DNA from 2 places in the Pseudoglutamicibacter albus genome. Region 1 is predicted to be linked to the other one. Evidence: predicted binding sites of a transcription regulator. Region 1 holds the regulator's gene; the other holds the start of a gene.
The links. Region 1 encodes HrcA, which represses chaperone genes, less so after heat shock. Its sites were predicted from a motif close to TTNGCACTCGNNNNNNNCGAGTGCNAA; they were not measured.
Positions count from the first base shown of each region.

Region 2: a site for HrcA is predicted at 1,961-1,987, ahead of groL (chaperonin GroEL). Genes of this name have one in related genera too.

Region 1 covers NZ_JAVDXX010000001.1:875,136-882,348, reverse strand. Annotated here, with positions in the region: gene lepA (translation elongation factor 4) at 1-318, shown strand, start outside; gene hemW (radical SAM family heme chaperone HemW) at 318-1,571, shown strand; gene J2S67_RS03880 (DUF4870 domain-containing protein) at 1,581-1,982, opposite strand; gene J2S67_RS03875 (DUF3097 family protein) at 2,170-3,021, opposite strand; gene hrcA (heat-inducible transcriptional repressor HrcA) at 3,353-4,399, shown strand; gene dnaJ (molecular chaperone DnaJ) at 4,490-5,617, shown strand; gene J2S67_RS03860 (16S rRNA (uracil(1498)-N(3))-methyltransferase) at 5,621-6,418, shown strand; gene J2S67_RS03855 (PhoH family protein) at 6,517-7,213, shown strand, end outside.
Region 2 covers NZ_JAVDXX010000001.1:302,031-309,243, reverse strand. Annotated here, with positions in the region: gene J2S67_RS01315 (permease prefix domain 1-containing protein) at 1-83, shown strand, start outside; gene groL (chaperonin GroEL) at 203-1,828, opposite strand; gene J2S67_RS01305 (LytR C-terminal domain-containing protein) at 2,054-2,794, opposite strand; gene J2S67_RS01300 (DUF3263 domain-containing protein) at 2,802-3,161, opposite strand; gene J2S67_RS01295 (uracil-DNA glycosylase) at 3,310-4,167, shown strand; gene J2S67_RS01290 (threonine/serine exporter family protein) at 4,173-6,200, opposite strand; partial or broken gene J2S67_RS09820 (helix-turn-helix domain-containing protein) at 6,407-6,607, shown strand; partial or broken gene J2S67_RS01285 (IS3 family transposase) at 6,623-7,213, shown strand, end outside.

The DNA of each region.
Region 1 (7,213 bases):
ATCACCCACAAGGACAACGCGTACTCGTATGGCGTGATGATGACTTCTCGGTTGCGTGAGTTGATTCCTCGTCAGCAGTTCGAGGTACCGATCCAGGCAGCGATCGGTTCCCGCATTATTGCGCGTGAGAATATTCGCGCTATCCGTAAGGACGTTCTTGCCAAGTGTTACGGCGGTGACATTAGCCGTAAGCGCAAGCTGCTTGAGAAGCAGAAGGAAGGTAAGAAGCGCATGAAGATGGTGGGGCGCGTTGAGGTCCCGCAAGAGGCCTTCATTGCCGCGCTGTCCTCGGACGATAACGGGGGCAAGAAGAAGTAATGGCGCAGCTGCCGGAGGGGGATCCCGCCCCAGCCGATGGAGCTCTCACGCGCGAGTCGGTCGCGGATGCGCATGAGCGTTCTTTGAGCTTCTACGTCCATATCCCGTTTTGCGCGGTCCGTTGCGGCTACTGCGATTTCAATACCTATACGGCTACTGAGTTAGGTCATGGCGCAAGCCAAGACACGTACGCGCTCGCTGCGGCGCGTGAGGTGGATTTTTCTTCCGAGGTTTTACGTCGCGCTGGTGCTGTGCCTCGCGAGCTGTCAACGGTCTTTTTCGGCGGCGGCACTCCAACCTTGTTGCCAGCAGGGGACCTGGTCATGATCCTTGAGCGTGCGCGTTCACTGTATGGTGTCGCACCCGATGCGGAGGTCACCACGGAGGCGAACCCGGACTCGGTCACGCCTGAATCGCTCGCTGAACTGAGGGCCGGTGGCTTCACCCGGGTTTCGTTCGGGATGCAGTCGGCGGTGCCGCACGTTCTGTCTACCCTGGATCGAACTCACAGCCCGGAGCGTGTATCGCAGGCGGTGCAGTGGGCGCGTGATGCTGGCTTGGATGTATCTGTTGACCTGATCTATGGGACGCCGGGGGAGTCCATCGCTGATTGGCAGGCTTCCTTGGATGCGGCTTTAGCGTTGGAGCCGGATCATGTTTCGGCGTATTCACTCATTGTTGAGCCTGGCACCAAGCTGGCTGCACAGATGCGGCGCGGCGAGGTCCCGATGGTCGATGAGGACGATCACGCCGAGAAGTATGAGCTGGCTGATGTGGTACTCGCCGATGCTGGTTTCAGTTGGTATGAAGTCTCCAACTGGGCGCGCTCTGAGAAGCATCAAGCTCGCCATAACGTTGCGTATTGGCGTAATCAGGATTGGTGGGGGATTGGGCCGGGCGCACATTCGCACATCGGGGGTATCCGTTGGTGGAATGTGAAGCATCCTTCGGCGTATCAGCAACGCATCGACGCGGGCGTCTCGCCGGCGTTGGCGCGGGAAGTTCCTTCGGCTGATGCTCGCCATCTTGAGAACATTATGCTCTCGATTCGCTTGGCCAGCGGGCTTCCTGTTTCGATGCTTTCGCTCAGTGAGCGCGGGCGCCTACCCGGGTTCGTGGCGCGCGGCTTGGGTCACATCGTTGATGGTGCTGGCAACGAAAAGCCCACACCCGAAGATGGTGATCGGTTTACCTTGACGTTGAAAGGGCGTTTGCTCGCTGACGGTCTAGTGCTCGAACTGATCGAGAATTAGCGGCGAGAATTAGAACAAGCGCATATTGAAGCGGTACAGGTAAGGGCGGCCTTTGTTGACTTCGATGCCGGCGACGATTCCGGAGAACGTCATGTACAGCCACACCACAACAAGTGCTACGGAGAAGATCGAACCGATACCTGGAATGAATATCGCCAGCAGCATCAGGACGAACATCAAGGCTGTGAGCGGGAGCGTGAAGTTCACGGCTTCACGTGATTCTTGGGCGGTGAACGGCCCGCGATCCTTGAACAGGTAGTGGATGATCATCGCGGGAATGAACCCAGCGATCGCCCCGAAATGTGAGACTGTGGCCCAGCGCCTGTCCTCGCTCGGGGCAAGGGGCAGCGAGTCAGTCGACGTCTCTTTATCCCGAGGCTGTTGAGGGCGCCCAGGTGTCGGGTTCGTCACGCTTTGTTCCTCTCTAGAAAACAGTTGTCGACTATATTACTCATCAGCTACTACAGCCTCATCAGACTGTAGTAGTAGATGGGCTACTACTTCTGGACAACTCTCAGCTGTGTCGCTTTTCACGTTCGCCGACTGTGAAGTTGTCTGTCCTCAGTTCTTCTTGAACAGTCCTATCAGCCGGAACCTCTTAGTCCTCAACTGAGACGAAGTCGATCATGTGTTCAACTTTGCCCAGCAGCTCAGGCCGCAGGTCAGCGTAGCTGGAGACGGATTCGAGGATGCGGGAGAAACCTGCCCCCACGTCGGCATCAGTTTCAGCAGGCCACCCTAGATGCCGCAGCATTCCGCGTTTCCAGTCTTGGCCGCGGGGGATCTGCGGCCACGTTGTGAGCCCCACTTTCTCAGGTTTGACTGCTTCCCACACGTCCACGAATGGATGCCCGACGATCAGGACGTGTTCGCGGGCTCCCGGAACACGCATCGCTTCGGCGGCGATACGGGTTTCTTTTGAGCCTTCGACGAGGTGGTCCAGTAGTATCGCGAGCCTGCGTTGCTGTGTAGGGGCGAACTCTTCGACGAGGCTTGCGAGGTCATCGGCGCCGTGCATCGGTTCCACGACGATGCCTTCGACACGCAGATCGTGGCCCCACACTTTTTCAATGAGTGCGGCATCGTGGATGCCCTCGACCCAGATACGTGCCGCGCGGGCTGTCTTGGCCCGGGCACCTTCGACATACACCGAGCCAGATGCCGAGATCTTCGTGACCGGTTCAGCTTCCGCTATCGAGGCAGGCTCGACGATCTCGACGGGTTCACCGTCGATCCAGAACCCGAAACCGGCAGGGAAAGAACGGCGAGCCCCACGCCCGTCTTCCAACTCGAGAACCCGGACGCCACCGGAGCGTTCGGTCCGGATCACCTCGCCAACGAAACCGCTTTGAACGTCTTCGAGCACGAGCCCTACATGGGCTGCGACCTTGCGCGGTGCTTTGCGGGCAGGGTGAGAGATCGAGCCGGGGCCCCATTGGCTCCAATCCATAGCTGGGCTCCTTTAGGTACATTCCGAGGTGGGCGGCTCTGCCGGTTCTAGTCTTTTACAGCCTACGATGCCCTAGCGCGTCCGCAGGGGACCTTTGCCTGCACGGTGCGGCGGGGTGGCGATGCGGCGGGGTGGCAACCCGATCCGGTAGGGCCCGCAACGGGGCGGTAACCGATATAATTGGCACTCAGGCCATTAGAGTGCCAGAGTGGAACGTGAAGAGGTTTCCTGAAGAGTTGTGAGGTTCCTGAGGCTCTGGCAGGTAGTTGGCACGTAGTTTCCGGATGAGGCAGGAGGAGTTCAGGTGGTCCGCCCAGACAGCGATAAGCCGGTGAGCCGTGCAACCGCGCGCCGCGTGCATGTGCTGCGCGCAGTGGTTGACGATTACGTGAACTCACGCGAACCGGTCGGTTCTGCCGCACTCGTTGAACGGCATAACCTTGGAGTCTCGGCAGCCACGATTCGTAACGACATGGCGGTCTTGGAGGAGCAGGGACTCATCGAAGCACCCCATACCTCGGCCGGCCGTATCCCGACTGAGCAGGGCTACCGCTATTTCGTTGACCGTATCGAGGACATCAAGCCGCTTTCGGCGGCCGAACGTCGCGCGATCCACCAGCTACTTGAAGGCGCGGAGGAACTCGACGACGTTCTTGCGCGCACGGCACGCGCGCTGTCCGCATTGACCCAGCAGCTTGCGGTCATCCAGATCCCGAAGGTTTCTAACACGCGGATCCGGCACGTTGAGATCCTCACGATGGGGCCAGGCCAGGTTCTGGTCGTTGTGATCGCTAGCAACGGCGATGTGACCCAACGCATGGTGCCAGCACCGCACGAGGTCTCTGATGTGGACGTCGCTTTAGTGCGCGATCAGATTGCCGAGCACATCGTCGGGGAACCGCTGCACGCTGTAACCGGCGTGTTGACTTCGGTGTCTTCACCGCCACCTGGTGACCCAACTGGGTTCAACCTGCCGCGGCAGCTTCTGGACTTCGCCCACACCGTGGCCCGAGCGATCGCGTCCGCGTTGACAGCGCACCAGGTCGATAGGGTAGTGCTTTCCGGCACGGCGAATCTTGCCCGTTCACAACAGGACTTCCGTAAAGATCTGACAGGTTTATTGGAAACCCTTGAAGAGCAAGTTGTCTTGTTGCGTCTGCTTTCAGAGATGGAAGCCGACGACGACCAGGTTGTGGTCCGCATCGGAAGCGAGAACACCCACGCGGAACTCACGGACACCTCAGTTGTGGCCAGCAGTTATGGAGCTAATGGTTCCGCGATGCTCGGGGTACTCGGCCCTACCCGGATGGACTATTCAGGTTCGATGGGCGCAGTACGAGCGATCGCGCGTTACCTCAGCCGCATCCTGTCCATCTAGAGGCACAAAGATTCATATACGACTCATTCAGCTAGCCCACTCAGACGACTAGACAACTAGACCAGCCAAGGAAAGCGACTTATTTACGTCATGGCTAACCACTACGAAACCCTGGGGGTATCCCAGGACGCTTCGGAAGAGGAAATCAAGCGCGCCTACCGCAAGCTTGCCCGTCAGCTCCACCCTGACTTGAACCCGGGTGAGGACACGCACGAGAAGTTCAAAGCGGTCACTCACGCTTATGAGGTGCTCTCTGATCCTGATAAGCGCCGCAATTACGATCGCACAGGCGATGAGAACGGCGCATCCGGTGGTTTCGGTGGCGGCGGATTCAGCGGATTCGGTGGCTTCGGGGATATTTTCGATGCGTTCTTCGGAGGCGGCGGTGGGGGTGGCCGCCCTCAACCAAAGTCACGGACTCAGCCGGGCCGTGACGGTCTAGTGCGGGTTCCGATCGATCTTGTCGATGCGGTTCAAGGTAAAGAGGTGACCATCACGGTTTCCACTGCTGTGGTGTGTTCGTTGTGCCACGGCTCCTGCACCGAAGGCAACACCGAGCCAGTCACGTGTGAAACATGCCACGGCTCCGGGCATATTCAGCGTCCGGTCCGCTCGATGCTCGGAGACGTCATGACTCTCTCCGAGTGCCCTGCATGTTCTGGTTTCGGTAGCCGTCTGGTCAAGCCGTGCCCCGAATGCAACGGTGAAGGTCGCGTTCGTGAGAAGACCGAGAAGACGATTAAGATCCCTGCGGGTGTCGACTCGGGTACGCGGATTCAGCTACAAGGCGAGGGCGAGGCTGGTCCGGGTGGCGGCCCGAACGGTGACCTATACCTTGAGATCAGTGTCCGTAACCACGCGACCTTCGAGCGCGTCGGCAACGACCTTCACGCGGTCCTGTCGGTCCCGATGACTCAGGCGGCGCTCGGCACCGAGGTCACGCTAGAGACGTTCGATGGTGACCAAGAGCTTGATATTCAACCCGGGACCCAGTCGGGTGAGACATTGACCTTGGCTGGTTTGGGTGTGCCGTCTCTGCGTGGCGGGCGCCGTGGGGATCTGCGAGTCACGGTCAACGTTGAGACCCCTAAGAATCTTGATGAGCAGCAGCGTGATCTTCTCGAGCAACTTGCCCAAGCCCGAGACGAGCAGTTCACACGCGGCAAGCTCGCCCAACGTGGTTTCATGAGTCGTCTGCGCGAAAAGTTCCTGGGCTGACCGGTGTCGCTGAAGTCGTTCATGGATCCCGCGGCGGCCCATTGGCAGCCAGGCGGTACGTATCAACTATGCGCCTCTGAGGCTCATCACGTGCGTGTCATGCGGTTTGAACCGGGGGAGTCCGTCCAGGTTGTGGATGGTTGCGGCCGGGCAGCGATCGTGACGCTGACTCGCGTGGATCCTGCGGTCGTAAGCGTTCTTGTCGACGAGGTCCGCCAGGCAGGACCCGAGGTGAGGGTTGGCCTGATTCAGGCGCTTTCGAAAAACGATCGTGACTTACAGGCCGTTGAAACCTGTGTCGAAATTGGTGTAGCGGCCTTCATCCCTTGGCAGGCTGATCGCTCGATTGTCCGTTGGCGTGGGGAGCGTGCTCAGAAGGCACACCAGAAGTGGGTCGATACGGCTGTGCGTGCCACTAAGCAGTCACGCCGAGCTGATCAGCCAGCAATAGGTCCGATGGTCACCACTAAGCAGCTCGTCGATGCGGTTGCTCAGGCCAGCGAGCGCGGCGTGCTCGTTGCCGTGTGTCACGAGGAGGCCACACAGCATCTTGTCGATGTTCTGGCCACCAGGGCCAGCAGCTTTCCTCGTCAACATTCATCATCCACTCCGCCACCGGAATGGGATGTGGATGTGATGCTCGCGGTGGGTCCTGAAGGCGGAATCTCTCCAGCGGAAGTCGAGGCGCTCACTCACGCCGGCGCGGTTTTGGTTTCATTGGGGGGTAATATTCTGCGTGCTTCCACAGCGGGCGCGGTGGGCGCGGTGCTGACCCGCCATATTCTTGGCGATAAGACCTAGGTGATGTGTTCCTAGAGAACGCAGGCAGCGCGTCTTAGACTGAAGATAGATACCGGTTGACCGGAATTCTGCCGAACTTCATATCTACCGAAGCGAGGATGAGCACGCACGTGCCCTTCACAGCAAAGAACAGCTCAGCCAAACCCTCTCATCATGGTGTTGCTGGGGACCCTGGCATCGCACACGCCCGCATCGATTTCGAATCCGATCAGGCAATGGTCGCCAGTCTTGGTCCGGCCGATACGCTTTTGCGGATTGTCAGCGGGGTGTGGCCAGAAGTCACGTTGGCTCCCCGCGGCGATTCACTCGAATTGAGTGGACCGCTCGCTGATGTTAAGGCTGTTCGGCGCGTCGTGGAGCAAGCTCGCGCCGCGGCGGCTGGTGGCAACGCCGTCACAGCCACGTTGGTTGAGCGCTGGATCATGGCAGAACGTCAGCTCGCGGCAGCCAACCCCGACCCTGCGGTGACTGGCGAGATTCTGCGCCACAGAGGCAAGAGCATCCGACCTAAGACGAATAATCAGGCGGCCTACGTCGAGGCGATGGACGCCCACACGATTACGTTTGGTGTGGGTCCAGCCGGTACAGGTAAAACGTATTTGGCGATGGCGCGGGCGGTTGCTGCCTTGCAGTCGGGCGAGGTTGACCGCATTATTCTGACCCGTCCCGCAGTCGAAGCCGGCGAGAACCTCGGCTTTCTGCCCGGCACGCTCTCTGACAAGATCGATCCGTACCTCAGGCCGCTCTATGACGCGTTGCATGACATGGTTGAGCACGAATCGATTCCGAGGTTGA
Region 2 (7,213 bases), 570 kb from region 1:
TCTGGCCTATCGCAGGTGTCCTGTTCGGGCTGATCGCCGCGCTCATCTCTTCTAGAGCAGAGGTGAACGTAGAGCCAAGGTGAAACAGTTGAGGCCCCGAACACGCTTCGTGTTCGGGGCCTCAACTGTGTTCTGTAGGTTGCCCCGTTCTAGGAACTACCCTGTTCCGCGGGTTCGGGTGAACCGCACGGTTAGGCGGGCATTACATCATGCCCATGCCGCCCATCTGGTCTGCACCTGGCATCTCTGGAGCCTTCTCAGGGATGTCGGCGACAACGGCTTCGGTGGTGAGGAACAGACCAGCGATGGATGCCGCGTTCTGCAGTGCAGAGCGGGTCACCTTGACTGGGTCGTTCACGCCGTCTTCGAGCAGGTTGACGTACTCGCCGGTTGCGGCGTTGAGGCCAAAGCCTGGCTCGAGACCGCGGACCTTATCAACCACAACGCCTGGCTCCATGCCTGCGTTGATAGCGATCTGCTTGAGTGGTGCCTCGATAGCGACCTTGACAATGTTCGCACCGGTTGCTTCGTCGCCTTCCAGGTTGAGGCCAGCGAATGCCTTCTCGCCTGCCTGGATCAACGCGACGCCACCGCCTGGGACGATACCCTCGTCGACGGCTGCCTTCGCGTTACGCACGGCGTCTTCGATGCGGTGCTTGCGTTCCTTAAGCTCGACCTCAGTTGCGGCACCTGCCTTGAGAACAGCCACGCCACCTGCGAGCTTCGCGAGGCGCTCCTGGAGCTTCTCGCGGTCGTAGTCGGATTCGGTCGCCTCCAGCTCGGCGCGCAACTGTGCAACGCGGCCGGCGATCTCCTCGGCGGAGCCTGCGCCCTCGACGATCGTGGTCTCGTCCTTGGTGACAACAACCTTGCGGGCGGTACCCAGCATGTCCAGCGTCGTGTTCTCCAGCGAGAGGCCTACTTCTTCGGAGATGACCTGGCCGCCGGTCAAGATCGCGATGTCGGCGAGCATCGCCTTGCGGCGGTCACCGAAACCTGGGGCCTTGACGGCAACGGACTTGAAGGTACCGCGCAGCTTGTTGACAACTAGGGTTGCCAGCGGCTCGCCCTCGACGTCTTCGGCGATGATCAGCAGCGGCTTGCCGGACTGCATGACCTTCTCCAGGACAGGGACGATGTCCTTGACCGCGGAGATCTTCGAGTTGACGATCAAGATGTATGGGTCTTCAAGCACGGTCTCCTGACGCTCGGCATCGGAAACGAAGTATGCAGAGATGAAGCCCTTATCGAAGCGCATACCTTCGGTAAGTTCGAGGTCGAGCCCGAAAGTGTTGGACTCCTCGACGGTGATGACGCCTTCCTTGCCCACCTTGTCGAGGGCTTCAGCGATCAGTTCACCGATCTGCTTATCTCCTGCGGAGATCGATGCGGTTGCTGCGATCTCTTCCTTGGTTTCGATCTCCTTAGCGGAGCCGAGCAGCTGCTCAGTAACCGCGTCAACAGCTTTCTCGATGCCGCGGCGGATAGCGATCGGGTCAGCGCCAGCGGCTACGTTGCGAAGGCCTTCCTTCACGAGAGCCTGGGCGAGGACGGTAGCGGTGGTCGTGCCGTCGCCTGCTACGTCGTCAGTCTTCTTAGCGACTTCCTTGACGAGCTCCGCGCCGATCTTCTCGTACGGGTCTTCGAGTTCGATTTCCTTTGCGATGGAGACGCCGTCGTTGGTGATGGTGGGTGCGCCCCACTTCTTCTCCAGAACAACGTTGCGACCGCGTGGGCCGAGGGTTACCTTGACTGCGTCGGCCAGCTGGTTGAGGCCGGATTCGAGTCCGCGGCGTGCTTCCTCGTCGAATGCAATGGTCTTTGCCATGGATTCAGATGTTCCTTTCCGGAAACGTCTAGTGAAAGCATTTCTGTCCCATCTCAAGGTCGCGCCCGCGACGGTACGGGGCGTAGCGCCCCTCACTTCCTCGAGTGGTCTCGAAACACACAACCACCATTTCTGGCAGTCAGCGCGCTCGAGTGCTAATACCATGTTGGCACTCTGACCACGAGAGTGCAAGATAGATGCGTTTGCGTGCGCCCACAGCGCAATCTAGCGAGGCGTGTAGTCCGCTCCGAGCACCACGGTGATGTCGCTCGGGATGTTCTGGTGCTGATACGTCCCGGAGATCCCCAGGCTCCGAGCGACCTTCGCCGCGACCTGCGCGTCAGCTTCATTCTTGTAGTACACGAGGCTCGTGCTCTCGGGGCGGCTCCACTGCCCAGCAACTCTTGGCTGGAAGCCCTGCTGGGTCAGGTAGTTGGCTGCACCGCGCGCCATCCCGTTACGGTTGGTCGAGTTATAGACCGCCAACGGCACATCACGATCTTCACGAGCCGGCTCGCTACTTTCCTCGTCCTCACTTGGTGATTCGCTGCTCTCCGGCGACTCGCTCGATTCTTCGCTTTCGGCTTCTTCAGAGCTGGAGCCTCCAGAGTCCGCGCTTCCAGATTCAGCGCCGTCGGCACCCGAGCCTTCCGTGTCAGACTCGCTCGGGCTCGGTTCCTCAGATTCCGTATCGCTTGCGCTCGCCTCTTCTGTTGTGGATGGCGAGGCTTGAGGTTGCTCGGTTTGTTTCTCGTCTTTTTTGAAGTCGCCGAATGCTTCGGCGGCCCACGGCCTCACAACGATGTACATCACGAGCCCCACCACCAGCACGAACGCTCCAACGATCAGAAGCGGCCGCAACCGCTTAGTTGGGGACGGGAATTCAACCCAGTTCCTGTGAGCGCCAACCCGTTTGGATGTCTCGGGCACTGAGTCGAATTCGTCGGTGGGGTATCGATTGGCCATGGTTGTCCTATCCCTCCATACTCGTTGCCCGGGTGTTGCCGGCGGCGGCCGTGCGCGCGGCTCGTTGTTGTTGTAGCCGCTCCACCACGTAGGGCGCATAGCGGCGGGCTACTGGCTGGTCGATGAGCCCATTGAGGATCTGGTAGTACTGCGTTGCTGTGAGTCCAAAGTTGGCGCGGATCGCGTCTTCTTTGGCGCCACTATATTTATAGGTCTTCTTCTCAAAGTCGAGGATCCCGCGATGCAGTTCGGGGAGGGTTTCATCCCCCGCTGCGGTCTCCCCCGCTGGAGAGTCTTCTGACTCAAGATTGGGATCGGTCAAGTTGGGTTCGGTCAAGGAGTGCCGGGGTTGAGGTGTTTCAGCCACTGCGCTCCTTTGCTTGGTGTGCTATGCGGCGGCCCGTTTCTGGCCTAGCCTTCTGGCCTACCCCTCGGGCTTGTCCGTCTGGTGTGGCCGTCTAGTTTCGCCGCGGTGCGTGTTTCATTCTAACCGTCGCACATGCCAGCATTGATTCATGAGTGCATTACCGGCTGATGCGTTACCTGCTGTAATCGTCCCGACGAGCGCGGAGGTCTCCGCTGATCCCTCCAGTTGGTTCCCGCGCTGGCGTGAACGGTGGCTGAGCTGGGGTGTCGCACCGGCCTGGTGTGATGTTTTGGCTGGCTTGGGTCCGCAGCTGGGGCGTGTGGGGGACGAGTTGGCTGCCCGCCTTGCCGCGGGCGAGCGTATTCTGCCGGCTCCGCAACATGTGTTCCGTGCTTTGTCTATTCCCCCGGAGGACGTCCGGGTCCTGATTATTGGGCAGGACCCTTACCCGACTGAGGGGCATCCGATCGGCCTAGCTTTCGCGTGTGATGCGTCAGTGCGGCCGCTTCCCCGTAGCTTGGTGAATATTTACCGTGAGCTTGCTGACGATGTGGGGCTCGCCCCGGCCGCGCACGGTGATCTTTCGCGGTGGCTGGCTCAGGGCGTGATGCTGTTGAACTCCTCGCTGACGGTGACTCGTGGCGAGGCTGGCTCTCATTCGCGTTGCGGTTGGCACGAGGTCACGGGCGCGATCGTGTCGGAGCTGGGTCGGCGCGGGGCACGTCGGCAAGGATCTGGTCAGCACGGACCTGGTCGTTACGGATCTGGTCATTACGGATCTGGGCAACAGACGCAGGGGCAATACGGCGCGGGCGCTCCTGTTTGCATACTGTGGGGCCGGCATGCCCAAAGTTTCGAGCCCATGCTTCAGGAGCATCCGGTGATCAAGAGCGCGCACCCTTCGCCGTTGTCGGCCCGTCGCGGCTTTTTCGGTTCGCGTCCTTTTTCACGCGCGAATCAGGCCCTGGTCTCGATGGGGTATGACCCCATCGACTGGACCGTGTAGCGGCGTTAGCGGCGGCGGAAGCGCTGCTTGGTTGCTCGGTTATGTGCGGAGGTGAAGGGGCGTGCTAGGAGGTCACCGAACGCGGCGCCCACGGCGATAGCCATGATGATCGAGAACGAGACGACCATGCCTGCGATCGACGTGGAGATACCTTCTGCTTGTTGAACCATCGCGTACATGGAGCGGAAGATCGCAAGTCCGGGAAGAATGATGATCACTGATGGGACGATCAGGATCAGCGATGGAATGTTAAGCCGTTGAGCTAGTAAGCGTGCAAGCAGGCCCATGACTGTCGCGGCGACCGCAGGGGTTGCGCGTGGCCCCACGTTGAGGGTGTTAGCGAAGATCCAGAACGTCGAGTAGCCGGCGAGCACAACGAGCGCGATGGCGATGAGGTGCCGTGGCGCGACCTGCTGGATGACGGCCCCGCTCAGGACTGCGAAGACCGCGAGTAGCGCGAGCACCCAGAACGGGAGGTTGTTGCCTGCAGGGGGCCGGGCGAGGTCGATTTCGCTGAGGTTGAAGAAGCCCGCAACATAGGCGCCGGCCATGACGCCGGTGATGATCGCCGCGTAGATGATGAGCGCTGAGAACAGTCTGGAGACCGCGGTGAGCGGAAACCCGTAGATCGCATCTTGCACTGCGGAGACGAACCGGCCGGCGGGCAGGATCAGCATGAGCCCACCGGCAACCACCATTTCGGGGTTGTTGATGATCTCGTAGTTATAGAGTACGAGCGCGATGATGGTCGCCAGCAGCGTACTGGATGCGACGTTGAAGAATTCCGGGACTCGCCATTTGATGTTGAGCCTGGTGACGGTCGTGATGAACGCCTGGGTGAAGAACACCGCGGTTGCGGCGCGCCAACCACCGCCGATGAAGACCACGAAGAGGGTCGCGAACGCGAGACTTCCGATGAACGTGACTTTCGCCGAGTACGGGTGCCTGTACCGGCGGATTGCACGCATGCGCGCTTGGGCCGCTTCCATTTCCACACGGCCCGCGGAGATGTCGGAGACCAGTTGGTGCAGTGCGGCAAGCGACTTGTAGTTGTCGGAGAAGGAACGCACCACTCGCATCACAGAGACCGGCATGCCTTCTGGTGGGGTCCAGTTGAGGTGGATCGACTGGTTCGTGATGTCCATGTCCACGTGCCGCAGCCCGCACGAGGCGGTTACTGCGATGACCGCGGTCTCAACTTCTTGCGCGCCGGAGCCCCACCGCAGCATGAGTTCGGCGATGTCGAGCGCGAACCGCATTGCGCGTCGTACGTTTTCGGCTTCCTTTTCCGCTTCAGCTTGGGGGTCGGTGCGGGCGGCAGCTTGTTCAAAGGGTGAGCCGATGAGCCTGTCAACAATGTTGAACGTGGTTGTTGCTGGCGCTTCGCCCTGGATCATGCCACGCAGCCCGCGCACGATTGGTGCCGTCGTCGCACGCTGTTCTGTATCGCTTACCTTGGTTTTCTGTTTCCGGCCGCTGCCTTTCTCTGCGGCGCTGGCTTTCCCACGACGATGTGGCGCCCGAACTCCGCGGGGGCCTTTCTTTTTATGCGGTCTGCCGGTTTCTTTTGGCGCGGTTTCGGCTATCGATGCGGTGTTCGCGGGCCGCTCAGCGTCACCTGCGTGGGCGGGATCAGCTACGGGTGCTTGGTCTTGCGTAATTTGGGCGGCTTCAAGCGAACGCAGGATGGACCCCTGGCGTTGCGCAACAGTCCAGACGGAGGTCGCCGGGGTATCGGCCTGATGAGACGGGTCGACTACTTCTACGCCGGCGACTTCTTCATCAGTCGGTTCTGCATGAGCCGGTTCGGCATGCGTCGGTTTTGCACGCGATTCTTCGCGGAGAAGGTTGTCGTTGTCGTTAGCGATGCTGCGTATCGATGGCGGAGGGACGGCAGGTAGCGGAATGTTGGGGTCGAATGTGGTCGGGTGAGGTACGTCCGGGTCGAGGCCAGCTTGGTGGGGCTGGAGGTTGGGGACAGTTTTGTTCTTGCGGCGGAAGCGTGGCTGGCGTGAGTTCTGACGGTGGGTCATTCTGTTGTCGTCTCCCCTCGCCCAGTGGTTCCTCTAGTGTTTCGCCTAGTATTGCCGCTACTCAGAAACGCGCCCATGCCCTTCTACACGTGGCTTTCTGCACATGATTTCTGCACGTTGTACTTTGCGCCTTATCCCACTTTAGGCCGTGACGCAGACGCGTGCATTTCCAGGACGTAAACAAAGGAAAAGCCCCGAGTTCGTGAGTGAACTGCTCCCCTTTAGTTGGACTGAGAAATCAGTTACCGACTAGTGGGGAGCAGTTTTCATTGAGAGCACGAAGTTCGCTGAGCGAACATCAGCGTGAGCAGTTGGTTGAGTGTTTCGAGCAAGGCATGGGTTATACAGCCGCTGCCAAGACTCTTGGTGTCTCCAAATACGCCGTCCGTACGCTGCGTCGTCGGTTTCAGCTGCATGGCAGGCTATGTCTTGTGGAGAAACCGACAAAGCAGCAGTACTCGTTCGAGATCAAGAAGGAAGTTGTCCAACGCCACCTTGCCGGCGAGACAAAGATGGATCTTGCCCGTGAATTTGGCCTGTCCTCAGACAAACTCGTCAAAGATTGGTCCCAGAAATGGCGTCAAAGCGGCGATGACGCGTTGAAACCGAAGCCGAAGGGCAGACCCAAAGGCTCGGCCGCACCGAAGCGGCTTACAGAAGAAGACAAGCTGCGCCGTCAGATCGCACGCTTGGAAGCGGAAAACGCGTATCTCAAAAAATTGCGGGACTTGAGGAACCAGGGACACGCCTGAAAGTCCAGGCGATCGTCATCCTCAAGTCACAGCATCGTCTGCAATACCTTTTGGATGCGGCAGGCATGCCGAGATCGACGTTCTTCTACCACCAGAAACGCCTCAACAAGCCGGATAAGCACGCAGCACTCAAAGCCGCGATCCGGGAGTGCTTCGAACGTAACAAGCATCGCTACGGCTATAGGCGAGTCCTACTTGACCTGCGGAACCAAGGCTGGGTGCTCAACCACAAACTCGTCTACAAACTCATGCACCAGATGG